2 regions of the Erwinia sp. 9145 genome follow, and region 1 is predicted to be linked to the other one. Evidence: predicted binding sites of a transcription regulator. Region 1 holds the regulator's gene; the other holds the start of a gene.
The links. The regulator CRP, encoded in region 1, controls carbon source genes, mostly activating them, when cyclic AMP is high. The targets are predictions, from matches to a motif close to ATGTGANNNNNNTCACAT.

Region 1 (8,147 bases):
CATGCACGGTAAAACGTCGCAGATTGAGCACAACGACGGCGGCGTATTTTCCGGCTTAGCGCATCCGCTGACCGTGACGCGCTATCACTCGCTGATAGTGGCGGCGGATTCGCTACCGGCGGAGTTTGAGGTAACGGCCTGGACCCTGCGTAATGGTCAACCGGATGAAATTATGGGGCTGCGCCATCGACATTTACCGCTGGAGGGCGTGCAGTTTCATCCGGAGAGTATTCTTAGCGAGCAGGGGCATCAACTGCTTAAAAATTTCCTGAAATAAGCGTTAGTGGTTGCCTTTAAGTGATTTTTTATTCATATTTTGTGCTTAATATTTCACTTGCAGCATAAAAAAAACGAGGTGTTCCATGGCAGAGGAAAAGTTTGCGGTCACGCGCGCGACCTTCGATGAGGTGATTTTACCCGTATTTGCGCCTGCGCAGTTTGTGCCGGTGAAGGGCAAAGGCAGCCGCGTATGGGATCAGCAGGGCCAGGAGTATATTGATTTCTCCGGCGGCATCGCGGTCACCGCGCTGGGCCACTGCCATCCGGCGCTGGTTGAGGCGCTGAAAAAGCAGGGCGAAACGCTGTGGCACACCAGCAACGTTTTTACCAATGAACCCGCGCTGCGCCTTGCCAGCAAACTGATTGCCGCTACCTTTGCCGAGCGTGTGTTCTTTGCCAACTCCGGCGCGGAAGCCAACGAAGCCGCGTTTAAACTGGCGCGCTACTATGCCGCCAAACGGCACTCGCCTTATAAAAGTAAGATTATCGCCTTTCATAACGCTTTCCATGGCCGCACGCTGTTTACCGTTACCGTCGGCGGTCAGCCTAAATACTCTGACGGCTTCGGGCCAAAACCTGCCGATATCGTCCACGTTCCTTTTAACGATCTGGCGGCGGTGAAAGCGGTGATCGACGATCACACCTGCGCTATCGTGGTTGAGCCGATTCAGGGCGAAGGCGGCGTCGTACCGGCTACGCCAGAATTTATGCAGGGGCTGCGCCAGCTCTGTGATGAACATCAGGCGCTGCTGGTGCTGGATGAAGTGCAAAGCGGCATGGGGCGCAGCGGCAAACTGTTCGCTTATGAGCACTACGACGTGAAGCCCGATATTCTGACCTCGGCGAAAGCGCTGGGCGGCGGTTTTCCGGTCAGCGTCATGATGACCACGCAGGAGATTGCCTCCGTGATGTCGCCGGGCGTTCACGGCACCACCTACGGCGGCAACCCGCTGGCCTGCGCCGTGGCGGAAGCCGCGCTGGACATCATTAATACCGAAGAGGTGCTGCTCGGCGTAGAAACGCGTCGCGCGCAGTTTGTCGCTGCACTGGAGGCGCTGGATGCAAAACGCGATCTGTTCAGTGAGATCCGTGGCAAAGGGCTGCTGATTGGCGCGGCGCTTAAACCACAGCATGCCGGAAAAGCGCGCGATATTCTCAATGCCGCCGCCGCCGAAGGCGTGATGATCCTGAATGCCGGCACCGACGTGCTGCGCTTTGCTCCTTCGCTGGTGATCGAACCGGCGGACATTGAAGAAGGCATGGCGCGCTTTGCCAGAGCGCTCGACAACGTACCTGGCTTATCAGGCGCCTTTTCGTAACCGCCGTGACAACCAGCCTCCGTGGTGAGGCCGGTTGGACCACGCCAGCGACGAAATGGTGTGCATCACGCTCAGGTGATCCAGCACGCGCCTGACGTGCCGCTCCAGAATGGTCACCGGGCCGCGGTTAAAATCCTCCGGCGCCTCCAGAATGCTGCTGGCGGAGCTGGGGCCGTCGTATTCCAGCCGCTGCTGGCAGCGCTGAAGGGCGATTTCACAACTCTGAAGATAGCGTTCCGCCAGCGATGCGGTGAGCATGGTATGCTCCCGCGCCAGAATCGTCATGGCGTTGATGTGCTCAACAATAAACTGGCTGTGCGTCACCCACAGCTTCATATCGGACAGATAGCGCGTATTAAACCCCGGCTCCTGCATTGACTGGTTCAGCGAATTGAACAACGCGTTATGCGCCTGATTGACCCGCATACGTTGCCAGGCCAGCTTTGTCGCATCCTCTTCGTTGCCCAGCAGCATTTGCAGCGCGTCCTGAAACGCTTCCAGCGCATCGTGCGCGTTTTGCCTCAGCAGACCGCTCTGCCACTGCGGCCAGAGCCAAATCATGCCGCCAAAAGCAATCAGACAGCCCATTATCGTATCAAGCAGGCGCGGCAGCAGGAAGTCCGCGCCGTTCAGGGACAGCAACTGAAGCGACCAGACGGCGGTGACGGTAAAGCCAATCATCGCCACGCCGTAAAATTTACGGATCACCAGATAGCCGGCCAGGGTAATGGTCAGCATTCCCAACAGAATCAGCGACTCCGGCGCATGCAGACGCAGCGTAATGGCGGCGATGACCAGCCCGGCCAGCGTGCCGAGCGCACGGTGCTGGATGCGCACGCGCGTGGCGCTGTAGCCGTTCTGGCTGACAAACATCACCGTCATCAAAATCCAGTAAGGTTTAGGAAGATCGAAGAACAGGGCCAGAGAACTGGCAAAAGCCAGCATGACCGCGAAACGTGCGGCGGTGCGCAGCGCGGCGGATTTCAGCGAAAGGTAGCTTTTGATCGCCGGCAGCAGCGGCAACCGGCGCTGGCGATCCGCCATCAGGTCGCGTTGATAGAGCGGGCGCTGAGTGCGGAGCACGCGCGCGATGCGGCTGAAGTGCCAGGCGCAAAAATTGCTCACCGGATTGTCCGGGTGCTGGCGTGAGATCTTCTCCAGCGCCTGCAACTGCTTATCCATTGAAAAACGCTCCGGCAGCCGGTGATAAAGAATATCGTCGGCCAGCTGGCGAAGACGCGCGGCGATGGTCTGCGCGTTCCAACGGATCACCGCTTCAGCATGGCTTTGCCCGACCAGTTTCTGCACTTCTTCAGGCTGATGCAGGCTGACCGAAATATGCTCCTGCAAATCCATCGCCACCTGAAAGGCGCGGGTGAGGCGCTTATGGTGATTATCGCGACTGGCGGCCAGCATATGCATTTGCTGATAACAGATGCTGATGAGATCGACCGCCTTTTGTTGCCGCGCCAGCAGCGGCGGCAGCGCATCATCAGGATCGGTTAGTCTGGTCAATAGCGTATATTTCGCCTCGCAATAGGCAGCCAGTTCACGATAAAGCAGGCTGAGCGTTTCGCGCATCGGCTGCTCTTTCCACAGCCAGAACCAGAACCAGTTGAAGACGCCGTACCAGATGGTGCCAAGCACGTAGAGCAGCGGCGGCTGCCACATCGGCATGCGACCGCTGAGGCTGAGGGTAAAGATGGCGGCAATCAGCGAACCGGGCAGCAGCCTGCCGTGCAGCGGGCTGATCTCGCCGGTGACGCCCAGCAGCAGCGCCATCACCAGCAGGATCGCCGGGAGCGGCACCGCCTGCGCGCCGAGGTATTGGATCAGAAAGCTGCTGAAGGCAAACAGGCAACCGCCAATGATCAGGCGTTTGAAGAAGCGCTTATGCGGCGTGTCAAGCCCGGCGATGTTGCAGCAGGCCGGTACGAGGGAGAAGAGCAGCCCGTATTGCAGGCTACCGGCCAGCCATCCTGTTGCCACGGGCAAACAGAGCACCAGCGTCTGACGCAGTGCGTAGTTCACTTCAGGATGGTAAATCAGTCTGCGCCACATTTCGCTGTACCCAATAAAAAGGCGCGGCATGGATGCCGCGCCAGAGTAGCAAAGCCGGTTAGCGCGTGCCGTAAACGACGATAGTTTTTCCGTGTGCGGAGATCAGATTCTGATCTTCCAGCATCTTGAGAATGCGGCCAACGGTTTCGCGGGAGCAGCCAACGATCTGACCAATCTCCTGACGGGTGATTTTGATTTGCATGCCGTCCGGGTGAGTCATCGCGTCCGGCTGCTTCGCCAGGTTGAGCAGCGTTTGGGCAATGCGGCCCGTCACGTCAAGAAACGCTAAATTACCCACTTTCTCGGAGGTGACCTGAAGACGACGCGCCATTTGGGAAGAGAGACGCATCAGGATGTCAGGATTCACCTGAATAAGCTGACGGAATTTCTTATAGGAAATTTCAGCCACTTCACACGCGGTCTTCGCACGAACCCATGCGCTACGCTCCTGGCCCTCTTCAAACAGGCCAAGCTCTCCAATAAAATCGCCCTGATTGAGGTAAGAGAGGATCATCTCTTTGCCTTCTTCATCCTTGATCAGCACGGCGACCGCACCTTTGACGATGTAGTAAAGCGTTTCTGCTTTTTCACCCTGGTGAATCAGCGTGCTTTTTGATGGATATTTATGAATATGGCAATGTGACAGGAACCATTCAAGAGTCGGGTCTGTTTGCGGTTTGCCGAGAACCATTCGCTGTTATCCTCTGTTGTCATCATACCTGAATGCAGGCGCTGATTTGTCTGCCAGGCGTTGAAATAGTAAAGCGTTTCCCATCGGGATATTTGTCCAGGCCCGCAGGGTTCATTATATCGTCCCGTTTCGTCACGCTTGTAGAGTACTGACGAGAGTGTTTCAGCTTTGTTTTTAACACAGCTTTAAACGAGTGTCTTCTGTTGTCTCGCTTCAGCATAGCGGGAAACAGGACGCATTGCCGTTTTTGTTATCAGCGCGTAATCTGATGTGAATTGAATGAATTAAAGGAGTCGGTTATGCAAGCGCGCGTCAAATGGGTGGAAGGTCTGACTTTTTTGGGAGAATCCTCATCCGGGCATCAGCTGTTAATGGACGGAAACGCAGGCGATAAAGCGCCAGGCCCGATGGAAATGGTGTTGATGGCCGCGGGCGGTTGCAGCGCGATCGACGTGGTTTCCATTCTGCAAAAAGGCCGGCACGACGTCGTTGATTGCGAAGTCAAACTCACCTCAACGCGGCGCGAAGAGGCACCGCGACTGTTTACCCATATCAACCTGCACTTTATCGTTAGCGGTAACGCGTTGAGTGATAAAGCCGTTGCTCGCGCCGTTGAACTTTCCGCCGAAAAATATTGTTCCGTGGCGCTGATGTTGGGGAAAGGCGTTGAAATTACCCACAGTTTTGAAGTGAATACGCTATAAACCTTAATGCTCCGGTTAACGGGGCTTTATTCAATTTTTTTTCCTTCAATAAGGCGTTTGACCAGCGGCCCCATAATCAGCTCCATCGCCAGCCCCATTTTTCCGCCCGGCACCACCAGCGTATTAATATGCGAGATGAATGATCCCTGAAGCATCGACAATAAATAAGGGAAGTCGATATCGTCCAGCGCCTGAAAATGGATCACCACAAAGCTTTCATCCAGCGAAGGAATACCGCGCGCGGCAAAGGGATTAGACGTATCTACCGTCGGTACGCGCTGGAAGTTAATATGGGTGCGCGAAAACTGCGGCGTAATAAAGTTGATGTAATCTTCCATTGAACGCACCACCGAATCCATCACCGCTTCGCGTGAATGACCGCGCTCGCCGGTATCGCGCACCAGTTTCTGAATCCACTCCAGATTGACAATCGGTACCACGCCCACCAGCAGATCGACATTTTGCGCCACGTTATGCTGCGATGTCACCACGCCGCCGTGAAGTCCTTCATAAAACAGCACGTCGGTAGGTTCCGGCAGCGGCTGCCAGGGCGTGAAGGTGCCGGGAACCTGATTCCACGGCACGGCTTCGTCGTAGGTATGCAGATATTTGCGCGACTGGCCGGTGCCGCTGCGGCCATACTCGCTGAAGGTCTGCTCCAGCAGCAGAAAGTCGTTGGCGTCGGGGCCGAAGTAGCTGATATGTCGGCCCAGGTCGCGTGCTTTACGGATCGCCATATCCATTTCGGGCCGGGTAAAACGATGGAAGCTGTCGCCCTCGACTTCTGCCGCACGCAGATTTAACTGCTGAAAGATTTTGCGAAAGGCCAGGCTGGTGGTGGTGGTGCCCGCTCCGCTGGAGCCGGTAACGGCGATCACAGGATGTTTAGCTGACATGGCGAACGACTCCCTGAAAAAATTTTCAATGCGGCATTGTTATCACGATCCGCCGGTAGGTGTCACGCGGGCCGCTGACAGCGGCGGCTGCATTTGCCGCTATTCGCTGAATTTGCCGCGCGGCATAATGTTAATGGTTTCATGGAGTTCTGACCACACCAGCACCGCTTCGCCGCTGGCGAGCTGACGTCGAACGTCCTCCACCTTCTGCGCCAGCGAACGCTCCTGCTCGCCGTAGTCGGTGCCTTCTCGCAGCACGAATGATTCAATCAGATTTTCAAGGGTTTCCGCGGAAACGTCTTGCCAGGGAATAATCATTTCATTTGTCCAGCCAGGTTGAAAGCCACTGCGGCACGCGCTGCTCCAGCCACATTTGCGGCTTTAAGAGCGTGCCGCCTACAAATCCTACATGTCCGCCGTGCCGGGTGAGCTGATACTCCACCGTAGCGGGCAGCATCGCCGGCGGCGGGATCACCGCGGCGGTCATAAAGGGATCGTCCGCCGCGTGAATAATCAACAGCGGTTTCGCCACGCCGGGCAGCAGCGGCAGGGCGCTACAGCGTTGATAGTAGTCGGACGCATCACGAAAACCGTGGGCGCGTGCCGTAATCGCATCGTCGAATTCCCGCAGTTTTTTCATCGCTTTAAGCGCCGGTAAATCCACCGGCAGCGTACCCGGCCAGGCGTGAAGCTTGCGGGCGGCGTTTTGCTTTAGCAAGCCTAACAGATAACGCTGATAGACGCGCGAAAAGCCCTGCTCAAGCTTAACGCTACAGGGTTCCAGCATCAGCGGCGCCGAAATCACCACGCCGGCGTCAAGTAAACACCTCTCCTGCTGCTGGCCCATCAGAAAGGCGAGCATATTACCGCCCAGCGAGACGCCGACGGCCGCAGTGGGAACGTGGCCCCACTCGTCGCGCAGCCACTGAAGCAGGTAGCTGGCGTCTTCGGTTTCGCCTGAATGGTAGATCCGCGCCAGCCGGTTGGGTTCGCCGCTACAGCCGCGAAAGTGCATTACCACGCCCAGCCAACCGCGTGCCTGAAACGCCTGTAGCAATCCGTGGGCATAAGGGCTGTGGACGCTACCCTCCAGCCCGTGAAACAGCACCACGCGCGGCTTATGGCGCGCCTGCGCCGGATCTTCGCTCCAGGCCAGATCGACAAAATCACTGTCCGGCAGCGTCAGCCGCTGCCAGTGAGGCATGAGCGAGATCCGACGGCGCACCAGACGCGGCAACATCGTTTGCAGATGGGGATTGCTCAGGCCCGGCAGAGGACGGAAGGCGTCATCATTTACGTTGTTAAAATTCATCTTCAAAAGGCTTGTAGGATCCCCGTCACATTGCTAGCTTCGTCAGGTTCATTTCAGATTTGCGGTGAGGAGCACCCGTTTCATATGGAACTGAGTCTTTTTTTGTCTATGCTGGGCTTTCTGTGGGTAGCCGCGATTACACCCGGCCCTAATAATATGCTACTCACCGCCTCCGGCGCGAATTTTGGTTTTCTTCGCTCGCTGTGGCTGTTGTTTGGCATCATGCTGGGCATGCAGTTGATACTGCTGATGGTGGCCTTCGGTATTGGCGGTCTGATTTTACTTTATCCCTCGCTCCATCTGGCGTTAAAAATTGCCGGTAGCCTCTATCTGCTGTGGCTTGCGTGGAAAATTGCCACGGCGGCCTACGAGAAACTGGAGACGCCCACTGCGCCGCCCGCGCCGATGCCGTTCTGGCAGGGTGGAATGCTTCAACTTATCAATCCCAAAGCCTGGCTGATGACGCTGGGCGCTGTCGCCGCCTTCAGCCTGAGCGGTGACGCCTGGCGCGGCTCGGTGATGGCAATAAGCGTTGGTGTGGCGCTGGTGAACCTGGTGTCGGGCGTGATCTGGCTCGGCTTTGGCTCGCTGATTGGCCGTATTTTGCGCAGCCGCCGGGCATGGAAAATTTTCAACGTCTCGATGGGCCTGCTTACTGCGGCCTGCGTGCTGCTGATCTGGCATTAATTCCGCATTTACTGATAAAAAAACTGACGCGCGGATTGTTAAGTCATGCGCGTCAGCGTGCAAGGGCCCTCCGTCAGGGAGCCTCTTCATCAGGCAAATGAACGATAACCTGATGTTCCAGGTTATCTTTACTCAAGGGTATTGCTTCATTTTCGCACAGCACACCGTCCAGCCACAGTTGACCGACGCCGCTCGTGC
Region 2 (8,147 bases), 1.1 Mb from region 1:
GCTGTAAATAAAAAGAATGCGCTCACCTGGTTAAAAGAGGGCGGGATATACGTTGTATTGCTGGTGCTGCTGGCAATCATTATCTTCCAGGACCCCACTTTTTTAAGTTTGATGAACTTAAGTAATATTTTAACCCAGTCATCCGTCCGTATTATTATTGCGCTCGGCGTGGCGGGACTGATTGTCACCCAGGGCACCGATCTTTCTGCGGGACGCCAGGTAGGTCTGGCGGCGGTGGTTGCCGCCACGCTGCTACAGGCAATGGACAATGCCAACAAAGTCTTTCCTGATATGAATACCGTGCCGATCCCACTGGTGATCCTGACGGTGTGCATCATCGGCGGCATTATCGGCCTGGTTAACGGCCTGATCATCGCCTACCTGAAGGTGACGCCGTTTATCACCACGCTGGGTACCATGATCATCGTTTATGGCATCAACTCGCTCTATTACGACTACGTGGGCGCGTCGCCTATTGCCGGTTTTGATGAGAAGTTCTCAACCTTTGCCCAGGGCTTTATTCGTCTTGGCGATTTCAAACTCTCCTACATCACCTTCTACGCCGCCATCGCGATATTTTTCGTCTGGGTGCTGTGGAATAAAACCCGCTTTGGTAAAAACATTTTTGCTATCGGCGGCAACCCTGAAGCGGCGAAAGTGTCAGGCGTGAACGTAAACTTCAACCTGATCCTGATCTATGCGCTGTCCGGCGTGTTCTACGCTTTTGGCGGGATGCTCGAAGCAGGCCGCATCGGCTCAGCAACCAACAACCTGGGCTTTATGTACGAGCTGGATGCGATTGCCGCCTGTGTGGTTGGCGGCGTGTCATTTGCCGGCGGCGTGGGCACGGTGGCTGGCGTGGTGACCGGGGTGCTGATCTTCACCGTTATCAACTACGGTCTGACCTATATCGGGGTGAACCCTTACTGGCAGTACATCATTAAGGGCGGCATCATTATCTTTGCCGTGGCGCTGGATTCGCTGAAGTACGCACGTAAGAAATAACGCTTTCGTGGTTATCGCGGCCAGGCAATGCCTGGCCTTTTTTATTGCGCGTCGCGCGGTTTCAGCTTCTGTTGCAGTTCAAGCAACTGCTCCGGCGTAACCGCAGGATAGCTTTGCGCATCCTCCGGCACCGACTGACTGGCGGGAATGGGCACCAGCGGCCCGAGAAAACGCGGTTCACGTTTCCGTAAATATAAATCCGCCAGCGCGCCTAACCGCGCGCCCACTTCACGCACACGAATATTCAGCATGTTTTTTGGCGAAGGTACGGCATAGCACTGCGCCTGAATCCCCATATGCAGGGCGATAAACAGCGCGCGCTCGCAGTGAAAACGCTGGGTGATAATAATAAAGTCGTTGGTATCAAACACTTTGCGGGTACGGACGATAGAGTCCAGCGTGCGGAAACCCGCATAGTCGAGCACGATATCCGCTGGCGCAACGCCTGCCGCAATCAGATCGCGTCGCATGGTCATCGGTTCGTTATAGCTTTGCTGCGCATTGTCGCCGCTCAGCAGCAGGTAGTTAATTTTCCCGCTGTTATAGGCGTTAAGCGCGCCCTGCATGCGATAGAGGTAATACTGATTGATCACGCCGGTGCGGTAATACTTAGCGGTGCCAAGCACAACGCCGACCTGACGATGCGGCAGCGCCTTCAGATCATCATAAACGTAGGGCGCGGTTTTCCAGCCGATCCAGCGATCAAGGGCAAGCGCGGTCCCCATCATCAATAATATGATGATTATCAACCCTGATATCACGCGTTTTATCATGCCGGATGCTGCTCAGACTCGCAGAAAAAAGATGGCTCAAGGCTACTTTACCCGGCGTGGTGAAGCAAGCGGCAGTCATCGCGGATGGCGGCTTTTCACGCAGGAAAAGAGAGGGAAGGAAGAAGGAGGTATCGGGCACCTTAGTGCCCGATAATCACACATCAAATTGATGTACGACGATAGTTGCGATACTGCGGCAGCCAGAAGTTGGCGGCAATCGATGCGGAGAGCACATCTTCCGAGGTAACAACGGCCACGCCCGCCAGCTGTGCGGCTTTGCCCACTGCCAGCGCGATGATTTTTGAGACGCCCTGAATATCTTTCACCTCCGGCAATACCGGGCCTGCGCCATCGTTAACCAGCGGCGAGCAGTCGGCCAGCGCGCGGCTTGCGGCCATCAGCATGCTGTCGGTCACGCGGACGGCGCCGGACGCAATGACGCCAAGACCGATACCAGGGAAGATATAGGAGTTGTTGCACTGCGCGATAGGATAAATTTTATCCTTCCAGTGCGCCGGGGAGAACGGACTGCCGGTTGCCACCAGCGCCGCGCCGTCGGTCCAGGCCATAATGTCCTGCGGCGTGGCTTCAACGCGCGATGTGGGGTTGGAAAGCGGCATCACAATCGGGCGTGCGCAGTGCTTGTGCATTTCACGCACGATCTCTTCACTGAACAGCCCCGGCTGGCCGGAGACGCCGATCAGAATATCCGGGCGTGCGTTGCGCACCACATCAAGCAGGGAGAGGGATTCCGATTCAACGTCCCAGTTCGCCAGCTTTTCACTTTTCTGCACCAGCCTGCTCTGGAAATTGAGCAGATTAGGCAGACGATCGGTCAGCAAACCAAAACGATCGACCATAAACACGCGAGCGCGTGCTTCTTCATCACTCAGGCCTTCTGATTTCATCTGCGCGATAATCTGTTCAGCGATGCCGCAGCCCGCGGAACCCGCGCCAAGAAAGACCACTGTCTGTTCACGCAGCAGGCTGCCTGCGGCGCGGCTGGCGGCAATCAGCGTGCCGAGCGTAACGGCCGCCGTGCCCTGAATATCATCGTTAAAACAGCACACTTCATCACGATAGCGCTCCAGGATCGGCATCGCATTCTTCTGTGCAAAATCTTCAAACTGAAGCAGCACGTTTGGCCAGCGGCTTTTCACCGCCTGAATAAATTCGTTGACGAAGCTTTCATACTCTTCGCCGGTAATACGCGGGTGACGCCAGCCCATGTAAAGCGGATCGTTCAGCAACTGCTGATTATTGGTGCCGACGTCCAGCACCACCGGCAGGGTATAGGCCGGGCTGATGCCGCCACAGGCGGTATAGAGCGAGAGCTTACCGATGGGAATGCCCATGCCGCCAATGCCCTGATCGCCCAGGCCAAGAATACGTTCGCCATCGGTCACGACGATAACTTTAACGTTTTGTTTGGTGGCGTTTTGCAGCATGTCTTCAATGTTTGCGCGATTCGGATAGGAGATAAACAGACCGCGCGCACGGCGATAGATCTCCGAGAAATGCTCGCACGCCGCACCCACGGTTGGGGTGTAGATAATCGGCATCATCTCTTCAAGGTGATTATCCAGCAGGCGGTAAAACAGCGTCTCGTTGGTGTCCTGAATGTTTCGCAGGTAAACGTGTTTGTCGTTATCGTTTTTGAATTCCTGGAACTGACGCCATGCGCGCTGGGCCTGCTCTTCAATGGTTTCCACGGTTTCGGGCAGCAGGCCATTAAGGTTGAAATCATTACGCTCTTCCACGGAGAAAGCGCTGCCTTTATTCAACAGCGGAAATTCCAGCAGGATAGGGCCAGCGTAAGGGATATAGAGCGATCGTTTACTTTCGTATTCGAGTTCCATGCGGTCAATACTCATTCGAAGCGGGATGTCGTGTGGCAATCCTAAAATAAATCGTCTGAAAGTACAGCTTTTGTTAACAAGCTATAACAAAAGCTGGGATCTTCGTTGAAAAGCGGAGGTAATGTAACTATTTAAACCAGCGGAACGGTGGTGATATTGCCGCAGCCCAGCGCCTGAAGTGTGGCGACGGTGGCCTGGCGCTGCACCACTTTGCCCTCCGGCGCTTCCGCCAGCACGGCGCGTTGAAGGGTGAACAAATTATGCCCCGTCAGGTTGAGCAGGATCAGCGCGGCCTGAAGCGGCGGCAGACTGGGGTTGAACGCGGCGTTCTCCGCGTAGGAACCGGCGAAAATGTCGCCGTTTTCTGCCTGAAGCGCCACCCCGCTCCATGCCTGGGTATACGGGGCGTGGCTGCGGTTCGCGGCCTGAAGCGCCGCGCGTGTCAGCGCATCGCCTCTGAGAGGCACGCCATGATCGACGTTGTCCAACAGTAATGTCTCAATGGCCAGATCGCGCGGGCCGAAGGCGTCCGGCAGATAATCGCCCAGCGTGGCGGGTTTACGGCCCGGAAGATGAATGCCGAGCGCGGTGCCGCTGTTCAGTTCGTTCATAAACTGGCGGCAGTGGCCGCAGGGTGTGTAGTTAACGGTAATGGACGTCAGCGAGGGCTCACCGCGCAGCCACGCATGGGTTATCGCGCTTTGTTCAGCATGTATCGTTTGCTGCATGGTGGCGCCGGAGAACTCCATATTAGCGCCAAAATAGAGGCGTCCGCTTTTGCCGAGCGCCAGCGCGCCGACGTTAAAACCAGAGAGCGGCGCAACCGCACAGGCTGCGGCCAGCGGCAGCAGCGCAAAGGACAACGCATGCACGTCAAGGCCGGTGGCCTTCTGAAGAGCATCTACCTGCTCAGGAGAAAAAAAAGCGGGAAAGTCATCGGCATCCACTATCGGATGCAGCGCACTCTGCAACGGCGCGGGCAGCGTGGTAAACGCCGGTTGAAAACGTGGGTGCATATTGGCCTCTCTGGCATGTTCGGCCGCCTATTCTGGCGGCCCGTGTCACGGTTGTATGTGATTTTAATCACATTAGCAGTGCAATTCATGAAAGAGATGCAAACATTGCGCGACTTATCGCAAGTTCAGCCCAAGAGCTGAAGCAGCAATGGAAAAACAAACGGCGCCAGCAGTGAAGTGATAATGCCGCAAAGCACCAGCGCCAGCGAACTCCACGCGCCCTCCTGAAGATCGATCTCCGCACAGCGCGCGGTGCCCAGCGCATGCGAGGCATTGCCGATCGCCAGACCGCGCGCAGCCCTTGCCCGAATTTTCAGTAAATTTAACAGCATATGACCAAAGACCGCGCCCAGTACGCCCGCGATCAGCACACAGATTGCGCTGATCGCCGGTACGCCGCCCAGCGTGGCGGAGACGGCCATAGCAATCGGCGTGGTGACCGATTTGGGCAAAATGGTCGCGGCGATTTGCGGCGTTGCGCCCATCCACAACGCAATGGCGGTGCCGGATACCATCGCCGTCAGACTGCCGATAAAGCAGACGCCGATAATTGATTTCCAGCGCGCGCGGATCTGATGCATCTGCTCATAGAGCGGCAGCGCCAGCGCCACTACCGCGGGCTGAAGGAGCTGATTAAGCATTGCGCTGCCCTGAAAATAGCGCGCGTAGGGCAGGTTGAGCAGCAGAAGCAGCGGAATAATTACCGCCATTGAAATCAGCAGCGGATTAAGCAGCGAAATTTTCACCTTTGCCGCCAGCCGCCGGGCGGCAAAAAAAACCGCGACCGTCAGCGGCAGCGACCACCAGATATCACTCATCTTTCGCTCCTGAAGGCAGTCCGCCGTGCAGTCGTTGAGAACAGAAACCGACGGTGACCAGCACAATAAGCGTGCTGACGGTGCAGGAGACGACAATCGGGCCAAACTGGGCGGTCAGCACGTCCACATAGCTCATTACGCCAACGCTTATCGGCACAAAAAGCAGCGCCATATAGCGGATCAACAGATGACTGCCGGGCTTCACCCACTGCGCGGGAATGATGCGTATCGCCAGCAGGATAAAAAGAATAAGCATACCGAGAATACTACCGGGGATGGTCACCGGCAGCAGGGCCGCCAGGCCGTTACCGACAAAAAGCGCGAGATAAATAATGATAAAGGCGCGAAGATAGCGCCAGAGAACCGACAGCGCGGTACGCATGATAAGCTCCTGTTTGCTGAATGCTAATCATACGTCGGGACGTGTTGTGTGTCACATTTCACGATAAAAAACAGGGCGAAAGTCGCCCTGTTTTTTTGATGTCGCCGGTTATTTTACCTGCATACCCGGCTGTGCACCGCTGTCCGGGCTGAGCAGGAAAATGTCTTTACCGCCAGGGCCCGCCGCCATCACCATGCCTTCTGACAGTCCAAAGCGCATTTTGCGCGGCGCGAGATTTGCCACCATTACCGTGTGACGGCCAATCAGCACCGCCGGGTCCGGGTAGGCAGAACGAATGCCGGAGAATACCTGGCGCGTTTCGCCCCCTAAATCCAACGTCAGCTTCAGCAGCTTATCGGAGCCGTCCACAAAGGTGGCGTTCTGGATCAGCGCGATACGCATATCCACTTTGGCGAAGTCATCAAAGGTAATGGTTTCCTGAATCGGATCGTCGGCCAGCGGGCCGGTCAGGGCCGGTTTGTTCGCGGCAGCGGCGTCCTCTTTGGAGGTGGCAACCAGCGCATTAACCTTATCCATCTCAATACGGTTATACAGCGCTTTGAAAGGAGAAAGCGTGTGGTTCAGCAGCGGCTGTTCAATCTCGTCCCAGCGTAGCGGCTGATTCAGGAATGCTTCAGCGCGTTCGCTCAGGCTCGGCAACACCGGCTTCAGCCAGGTCATCAGCACGCGGAACAGGTTGATACCCATGGTACAAATTGCCTGAAGATCGGCGTCGCGGCCTTCCTGCTTCGCCACGACCCACGGCGCCTGCTCGTCAACGTAGCGGTTGGCCACATCGGCCAGCGCCATGATTTCGCGCACCGCGCGGCTGAATTCACGGTTGCTCCAGGCTTCGCCGATACCGGCTGCGGCGTCGGTGAAGGTTTTATACAGCGCCGGATCGGCCAGTTCGGCAGAAAGTTTTCCGTCGAAGCGTTTGGTGATGAAACCGGCGTTACGTGAGGCAAGGTTCACCACTTTGTTTACGATATCGGCGTTCACGCGCTGCACGAAATCTTCCAGGTTCAGGTCGATATCATCAATGCGTGAGGAGAGCTTGGCGGCGTAGTAATAACGAAGGCTGTCGGCGTCCAGATGATTAAGCCAGGTGCTGGCTTTAATAAAGGTGCCGCGCGATTTCGACATTTTGGCTCCGTTCACCGTCACATACCCGTGTACAAACAGATTGGTCGGCTTACGGAAATTACTGCCTTCCAGCATCGCCGGCCAGAACAGGCTGTGGAAGTAGACGATATCTTTGCCGATGAAGTGGTAAAGGTCGGCATCAGAATCTTTCTGCCAGAAGGCGTCAAAATCAATGTCACCGCGCTTATCGCACAGATTTTTAAATGAGCCCATGTAGCCGATTGGCGCGTCCAGCCAGACGTAAAAATACTTGCCCGGCGCGTTCGGAATTTCAAAGCCGAAGTAGGGCGCATCGCGGGAAATATCCCACTGTTGCAGGCCCGACTCAAACCACTCCTGCATCTTGTTCGCCACCTGCTCCTGTAGGGCACCGGAGCGGGTCCAGGCTTGCAGCATGTCGCTGAAGGCTGGCAGGTCGAAGAAAAAGTGCTCCGACTCGCGCATCACCGGCGTGGCGCCGGATACCACCGATTTGGGTTCGATCAGCTCAGTCGGGCTGTAGGTCGCGCCGCACACTTCACAGTTATCGCCATACTGGTCGGCGGATTTGCATTTCGGACAGGTGCCCTTCACAAAGCGATCCGGCAGAAACATGCCTTTTTCAGGATCGTAAAGCTGAGAGATGGTGCGGTTTTTAATAAAACCGTTCTCTTTCAGGCGCGTGTAGATCAGCCCGGACAGCTCGCGATTTTCATCGCTGTGCGTTGAGTGATAGTTGTCATAACTGATATTAAAGCCAGCAAAGTCGGTCTGATGCTCCTGACTCATTTCGGCAATCATCTGCTCGGGGGCAATGCCGGACTGCTGAGCTTTCAGCATAATCGGCGTGCCGTGGGCGTCATCCGCGCAGATGAAGTAAACCTGGTTGCCGCGCATTCGCTGGTAACGCACCCATATGTCCGCCTGGATGTGTTCAAGCATGTGACCGAGATGGATAGGGCCGTTTGCGTACGGCAGTGCGCACGTTACCAATATTTTTTTCGCGACTTGAGTCATAGTAAGACTTAGCTCATACCTGTTAAAGAAAGGGTCTAGATGGTAACCGAGTGTGCTGTCCGGGTAAATGTTCTACTGTTGATTTTCGCATCCGGCCGCCGCCGCATCTGATATGCTGTGCGGTACAGAACTTATCGAAAAAAGAAGGAGCC

Region 2: the regulator CRP is predicted to act here: its motif matches at 4,709-4,726, upstream of cdd (cytidine deaminase).

Annotation. Positions count from the first base shown of each region.
Region 1 covers NZ_JQNE01000001.1:3,560,250-3,568,396, reverse strand. The annotation lists gene FA91_RS16910 (aminodeoxychorismate synthase component II) at 1-277, shown strand, start outside; gene FA91_RS16905 (aspartate aminotransferase family protein) at 363-1,598, shown strand; gene FA91_RS16900 (YccS/YhfK family putative transporter) at 1,581-3,659, opposite strand; gene crp (cAMP-activated global transcriptional regulator CRP) at 3,718-4,350, opposite strand; gene FA91_RS16890 (OsmC family protein) at 4,650-5,054, shown strand; gene FA91_RS16885 (phosphoribulokinase) at 5,081-5,950, opposite strand; gene FA91_RS16880 (YheU family protein) at 6,050-6,268, opposite strand; gene FA91_RS16875 (hydrolase) at 6,270-7,262, opposite strand; gene FA91_RS16870 (LysE family translocator) at 7,347-7,949, shown strand; gene FA91_RS16865 (glucoamylase family protein) at 8,023-8,147, opposite strand, start outside.
Region 2 covers NZ_JQNE01000001.1:2,429,366-2,437,512, reverse strand. The annotation lists gene mglC (galactose/methyl galactoside ABC transporter permease MglC) at 1-1,005, shown strand, start outside; gene sanA (outer membrane permeability protein SanA) at 1,047-1,778, opposite strand; gene FA91_RS11745 (NAD-dependent malic enzyme) at 1,940-3,637, opposite strand; gene cdd (cytidine deaminase) at 3,769-4,653, opposite strand; gene FA91_RS11735 (CidB/LrgB family autolysis modulator) at 4,779-5,471, opposite strand; gene FA91_RS11730 (CidA/LrgA family protein) at 5,464-5,853, opposite strand; gene metG (methionine--tRNA ligase) at 5,962-8,064, opposite strand.